Cytobacillus sp. IB215665: one gene and its partner. The protein of the gene in region 1 binds, or shares a complex with, the protein of each later gene. Links are inferred from orthologs where the notes say so. Each region holds a gene or a part of one and is shown on either strand. Other genes may lie near its edges.

Region 1 (3,294 bases):
TGGGACAAGTCCTGATGGACGTCTTGTAGAAATAATCGAATTAAAAGATCACCCTTGGTTTGTTGCATCACAATTTCATCCGGAATTTACGTCACGACCAACAAGGCCTCAACGATTATTCCATGACTTCATCCAAGCTTCAATAGTAACAAAAGCGTAGTCGACTGGTAGTCCTGACAAGCGCTGGAAGCATTTCATATGAAGGCGCATTTTGCCTTCGAATGCAATGCTGAAGCGACCTCGAGGGAGTAGGAGGCGAAGCTGGAGGATAAAAGCGTAGCCGACCCGAACACACCGTTGCTTATGTTTAAGCAACGGTGATCAGGGTAAATTGTGACAATCCGTTAGTTTTCGTCGATAATTTCTTCAATTGTATAAGCTAGACCATAGTAAGCAAACAAAGCTGCCATCATTGTAGGTAGACCAAAGCGCGTGCCATCACTATTTGGAATTAATGGTTTGATAAGTTTTGTATCGATGTGTACATCTACTAAATCAGTTAATGAAGTTTCATTTTCTTTTGAAGAGTCTGCTGATATAGCTACAATTGGTATACTAAGGTTCATAAGTGATGATGCACTTTCAATTGCCTTTTCATCAGTCGAATATCTTGTGACTAAGAGTACTCGATCTGTTTGATGAATTGAAGTAAAATCATCATGCATAGACAATCTTTTGATTTTAGGTAAAGGTTCTGTTCCGATAGATGCTTCTATTGCAATAGCTTCCATTTCATGAATTCCGAGCACATATATTGAGCCATCTCCAATAATAGCTTGTGCAAGCAGTCTAGCCCCATCTTCTATGTGATCTTCTTCGTTATCTGTTATTTTTTTGAATAATCCTGTTAGCTGAGTAGTAAATATTTTTAACATGCAGTGTAAATCCTCCAGTGATTTATTAATTCAAGCTTGAAAGTCAATCCGCTAGAAAATTTCGAACTAATCCCTCATTACTTAACTTTTCTTTAGCAAGTTTAACTGTAATAGTAATTAAATTCAAATTCCTAAATTGGTTAGTTTCAGCTATTTAAACATTGCTGTTTTTTCATAAGTTGTTTTATATTAAGAGATAAACTCAAATACAAAACTAACGGTTGAACACCTTTTCTTATTTACAACTGTGTAAATCTTATAAAAGTTCATTCAACAGAGGTAATTTAGTAAAAATAGCGATAAAGTTAACGACAAGAACCTTTGCTTAAAATTGAATAATCTAGGAAGGAATGTAAAATAAAATCAATATAAAGAAGGAAAATGTGAAATTAACGAGAAATAAAAGTAGTTAAGTAGGGAAACTTATTTTGAGGAGTGAAAAAGAATGGGGCACAAAATACTAATTGTCGATGATCAGTATGGCATTCGTATATTACTCAACGAAGTATTTCAAAAAGAAGGTTATGTAACATTTCAAGCTTCTAATGGAGTTGAGGCATTAGATATTGTGAAAAAGCACTCTCCTGACTTAGTATTGCTAGATATGAAAATTCCAGGGATGGATGGAATAGAGATATTAAAGAGAATGAGGGTAGACGATCAAGATATAAAGGTCAAGGTCATTATTATGACAGCGTATGGTGAGTTGGACATGATTCAAGAAGCGAAGGATTTAGGAGCGATTACTCATTTTGCTAAGCCTTTTGATATTGATGAAATTCGTGTAGCTGTGAAAGAACAATTGTCAATTGGTTCTGTTAAACAATGACTTTTTAGTGAAAATTGCTATGTAAGCGATTACTACTCGAACGAAACTATTGAGCTTTGACAAGTAAGTTGGTATGCTATGAAATGTAAATAAGTTATGATCAAATGTGAGTATTCTTCAAACGATAACAATTGCACTGTTCCATAACTTTTGTGAATGTCTCTAATAACATTTGGACAGTACATAGTATTTGATGAATATGGATACTCTACATATGATGAACTTATAGGAAAATATACTAATTAGCTGCCTTAAGGAGGATAATGATATGCCTTTAGTTTCTATGACCGAAATGCTTAACAAAGCAAAAGATGAAGGATATGCAGTTGGACAGTTTAACCTGAACAACTTAGAATTTACACAAGCAATTTTACAAGCTGCTCAAGAAGAAAATTCACCAGTTATTTGTGGTGTTTCTGAAGGTGCTGCTCGTTATATGGGTGGATTTAAAACAGTTGTAAAGATGGTTGAAGGATTAATTGAAGATTATAACATTACAGTTCCTGTGGCGATTCATTTAGACCATGGTTCAAGCTTTGAAAAATGTGCTGAAGCAATCCATGCAGGTTTTACTTCTGTTATGATTGATGGATCTCACCATCCACTTGAAGAAAATATTGCTATTACGCAAAAAGTTGTTGAACTTGCACACATACACGGAGTTTCTGTGGAAGCGGAATTAGGCCGTATTGGTGGTCAAGAAGACGATTTAGTAGTTGATGATGCAGATGCAATGTATGCAATTCCATCTGAATGTGATCAACTTGTTCGTGAAACTGGGGTAGACTGCTTTGCACCAGCTCTAGGATCTGTCCATGGTCCATACAAAGGCGAACCTAATCTTGGCTTTGATCGCATGAAAGAAGTTATGGAATTAACAGGTATTCCTTTAGTGCTTCATGGAGGGACAGGAATTCCTACGAAAGATATTCAAAAGGCTATTTCATTAGGAACATCAAAAATTAATGTAAATACTGAAAACCAAATTGCTTCAGCTAAAGTCGTTCGTGAAGTGTTAGCTGAAAAAACAGAAGAGTATGATCCACGTAAATACTTAGGACCAGCTCGTGAAGCTATTAAAGAGACTGTTAAAGGTAAAATGAAGGAATTTGGTTCATCAAATAAAGCGTAAGTCTTACCAAAGGAATGACACATCAATTCTATATTGCGTGTTTTTCTTAGCTATTAGAACATTTTCATATAGTGATTGTTCATATGATATGGTAGGCTAGCCAAATAATCTCTATACACGGAGAAACCGCCTTTGCACAACTATTGTGCATTATTTCATTATCTTTGTAGATACTTGAAATGAAGGGCGGTTTTGTTTTTTTCTTCGGCTTCTTTTCATAAGATTTGCTGCGATAGCTCCTTATTACGTGTAATATGACCAGAACTCATGTATATTTATTAGTACGAAATACAACGAAAAATGCGAAAAAATTGTTTTATTATATTTATTTAGGAGGAATAATGATAATGAAATTTTTTATTGATACTGCAAACATTGAAGAAATTCGTGAAGCTCATTCAGTTGGGATTTTATCTGGAGTAACGACAAATCCAAGTTTAGTTGCGAAAGAAAAAAAT
Region 2 (3,217 bases), on another replicon or contig:
CTTTTTAACAACAACATCTAAGAAAACAGAAGCATTTTATGAAATAAAGCAAATGGGTACATATGCTGATATTCTTGAAAAAGTAAATAAGTCGAAAGTAGAAAACACTTATTGACAGTAAACATTTTTCTATGCTATCATTTTATTTGTGTTTGTTTGTAGCACCGTGCTACAACCGCTCAGATCAGGTACATAAATAAGTTTTCGATGCTTTCGAAACGCCTGAATACTGGCGAGTCTTAGTTTATTAAGGAGGTGCAAGTATGTACGCAATTATTGAAACTGGTGGAAAACAACTTAAAGTTGAAGAAGGTCAAGAGATTTATGTTGAAAAGCTAAACGTGGCTGATGGTGAAACTGTTACTTTTGATAAGGTTTTATTCGTAGGTGGAGACAACGTTAAAGTTGGAAGTCCTACAGTAGCTGGTGCAACTGTAACAGCAAAAGTTGAAAAACATGGCCGTCAAAAGAAAATTACTATTTTCAAATATAAACCTAAGAAAAACGTGCGTAAAAAGCAAGGTCATCGTCAACCTTACACAAAAATTGTTATTGAAAAAATCAACGCATAATCTAGGTGTACTATGATAAACGTTAAGATCGACCGTGCAAATGATGGGACGATACAATCATTTACGATGAGTGGTCATGCGTATCAAGCTGCGCATGGTCAAGATATTGTTTGTGCTGGTGCCTCAGCTGTTTCAATTGGTACTATTAATGCTATTTATGCATTAACAAATACCGAGCCAATCATTCAACAACAAGATGGTTACTTGTACTGTGAAGTACCATCTAACATTAACAAAGTTGTAGCTGATAAAATTCAGCTGTTGCTTGAAGGAATGCTCGTTTCTTTGAAATCGATTGAACAAGAGTATGGGGATTACATCAAAATTACTAAACAATAATAATAAAAATCAAATAGGAGGTGAATATCATGTTAAGATTAGACCTTCAATTTTTTGCATCTAAAAAAGGTGTAGGTAGTACAAAAAACGGACGTGATTCAATCTCGAAACGTTTAGGTGCTAAACGTGCTGATGGTCAAACAGTTACAGGTGGATCCATTTTATATCGTCAACGCGGTACAAAAATTTATCCAGGTGTCAACGTTGGCCGTGGCGGGGATGATACATTATACGCAAAAGTTGACGGCGTGGTACGTTTTGAACGGTTAGGTCGTGACCGCAAACAAGTTAGTGTGTACCCTGTTGCTCAAGAAGCGTAACATTTAAACAAACTCTAACCATTATGGTTAGAGTTTTCTTCATTTTAATATATTAACCACTATTTTGTGTCATTAGGAGTGGAAATATGAAAAAACAGTGGGATATCGTTGAGTTATTGCGGCACTCGCGTCACGATTGGTTAAATAACCTACAATTAATAAAAGGAAACTTAGAACTAAATAACCTTGATAGAGTAAAAGAAATTATTGAAGAAATGGTGATAGAAGCTGAGTATGAGGCCAAGCTTTCGAACTTAAAATTACCTTCCTTAGCAGCATATTTAATGACTTTTAATTGGGAGAGCCATAAAGTATTCATTGAATATGAGGTGCTTGGGGAAATCCAAGATTTATCTAAATACGATCAAAGTATGATAGATTGGACAAAAAGTTTGATAGAGCTTTTAGAAAATTCGGTTCACCCAAATGGAAATCACCATTTAAATATTTCAATCGATATACGTAACAATGATGTCCGTTTCTTTTTTGACTTTCGTGGCATAATATCAGAGACAGATAAAATAACTTTGTGGGTAAAAAATAACAATAGCAAAGAACAAATATCTATTACTGATTACGATATACATACCACTGAAATGTCACTAGAAGTATCTTTACTTTAACGTGACCTAAGATTTGCTGAATATATAGCTTTAGCGTCAATCTCCTCTCGTCACTCGTCATACTATCTTGAAGGCAAAAAACGTCTTCAATAGCTTCAGTGGATGTTGAGGATGATAAGGCGCATCGGCTTTTCTAAATGCTAGATCAAGGTGCTTCGGCCCGAGGTCATAAGGGAACTTGCTCAGAAGATAAAGTACAACCTTTCGACTGAACGGTTATATATGTTGCTAATAGGCCAGCGCCTTGCGCGTTTCTTAATTACTAAGATCGGAGGAAGAAAAATGTTTGTCGATCAAGTCAAAATATATGTTAAAGGTGGCGATGGTGGAAATGGAATGGTCGCCTTTCGACGTGAAAAATATGTACCAAAAGGCGGTCCTGCCGGTGGTGATGGAGGCAAAGGTGCTGACGTAATATTTCAGGTAGATGAAGGTCTAAGAACTTTGATGGATTTCCGCTATAAAAGACATTTTAAAGCGTCCCGTGGAGAACATGGCATGTCTAAGAGTATGCATGGTAAAAACGCTGAACCGCTAGTTGTTAAAGTGCCTCCAGGAACTGTTGTACTAGACGATGATACGAAAGAGGTATTAGCTGATTTAACAATCCATGAGCAAAGCGCTGCCATTGCGAAAGGTGGACGTGGTGGAAGAGGGAATATACGTTTTGCAACACCTGCCAATCCTGCACCAGAAATTGCTGAAAATGGTGAACCAGGTCAAGAACGCTATGTTACGATGGAGTTGAAAGTACTAGCTGATGTAGGATTAGTAGGTTTTCCAAGCGTTGGTAAGTCAACATTGCTTTCAACAGTTTCTGCAGCGAAGCCAAAAATAGCTGAATACCATTTCACAACGATTGTTCCAAATTTAGGTGTTGTAGAAACCGAAGATAGTCGTAGTTTTGTGATGGCAGATTTACCTGGGCTTATTGAGGGAGCTCATCAAGGTGTTGGACTAGGCCATCAATTTTTACGGCACATTGAAAGAACAAAAGTAATTGTTCATGTTATAGATATGTCTGGAATGGAAGGCAGAGATCCATATGATGATTATCAGATAATTAATGAAGAATTACGTGAATATAACCTACGTTTAACAGAACGACCACAAATCATCGTTGCAAATAAAATGGATATGCCTGATGCAGAAGAAAATTTACAGCAGTTTAAAGAAAAGCTAAACAGTGATGATGTGAAAATCTTTCCTGTATCGGCAGTAACAAGACAAGGTTTGCGTGACCTATTATTTGAAATTGCTGATCTGGTTGAAAAAACATCAGAGTTTCTTTTATATGATGAAAATGACGATCAAGAAGAAAGTCAAAGCGTTCTGTATAAACATATTAAAGAAACACCTAACT

What was found.
Region 2: the proteins of SLH52_RS00715 (region 1) and SLH52_RS02705 are in contact, whole or in part, in a solved structure (PDB 1F51), measured with the Bacillus subtilis proteins. The link is inferred for Cytobacillus sp. IB215665 from one-to-one orthologs.

The regions. Positions count from the first base shown.
Region 1 is NZ_JAXBME010000001.1:167,100-170,393, forward strand. The notes cover bases 56-3,012. They hold SLH52_RS00715 (response regulator), read left to right. Parts: upstream 56-1,320; coding sequence 1,321-1,704; downstream 1,705-3,012. Other genes in these bases: SLH52_RS00705 (CTP synthase), read left to right, coding at 56-160; SLH52_RS00710 (DUF2529 domain-containing protein), read right to left, coding at 345-875; SLH52_RS00720 (class II fructose-bisphosphate aldolase), read left to right, coding at 1,973-2,836. Outside these bases: more of SLH52_RS00705, read left to right, coding at 1-55; fsa (fructose-6-phosphate aldolase), read left to right, coding at 3,184-3,294. UniProt on the Bacillus subtilis protein: Key element in the phosphorelay regulating sporulation initiation. Phosphorylation of spo0B during sporulation initiation.
Region 2 is NZ_JAXBME010000002.1:147,125-150,341, forward strand. The notes cover bases 206-3,085. They hold SLH52_RS02705 (sporulation initiation phosphotransferase B), read left to right. Parts: upstream 206-1,317; coding sequence 1,318-1,854; downstream 1,855-3,085. Other genes in these bases: rplU (50S ribosomal protein L21), read left to right, coding at 264-572; SLH52_RS02695 (ribosomal-processing cysteine protease Prp), read left to right, coding at 585-911; rpmA (50S ribosomal protein L27), read left to right, coding at 941-1,231; obgE (GTPase ObgE), read left to right, coding at 2,137-3,085. In the rest of the region: SLH52_RS02685 (Rne/Rng family ribonuclease), read left to right, coding at 1-115; more of obgE, read left to right, coding at 3,086-3,217. UniProt on the Bacillus subtilis protein: Key element in the phosphorelay regulating sporulation initiation. Acts on spo0A. Mediates reversible phosphoryl transfer from spo0F to spo0A.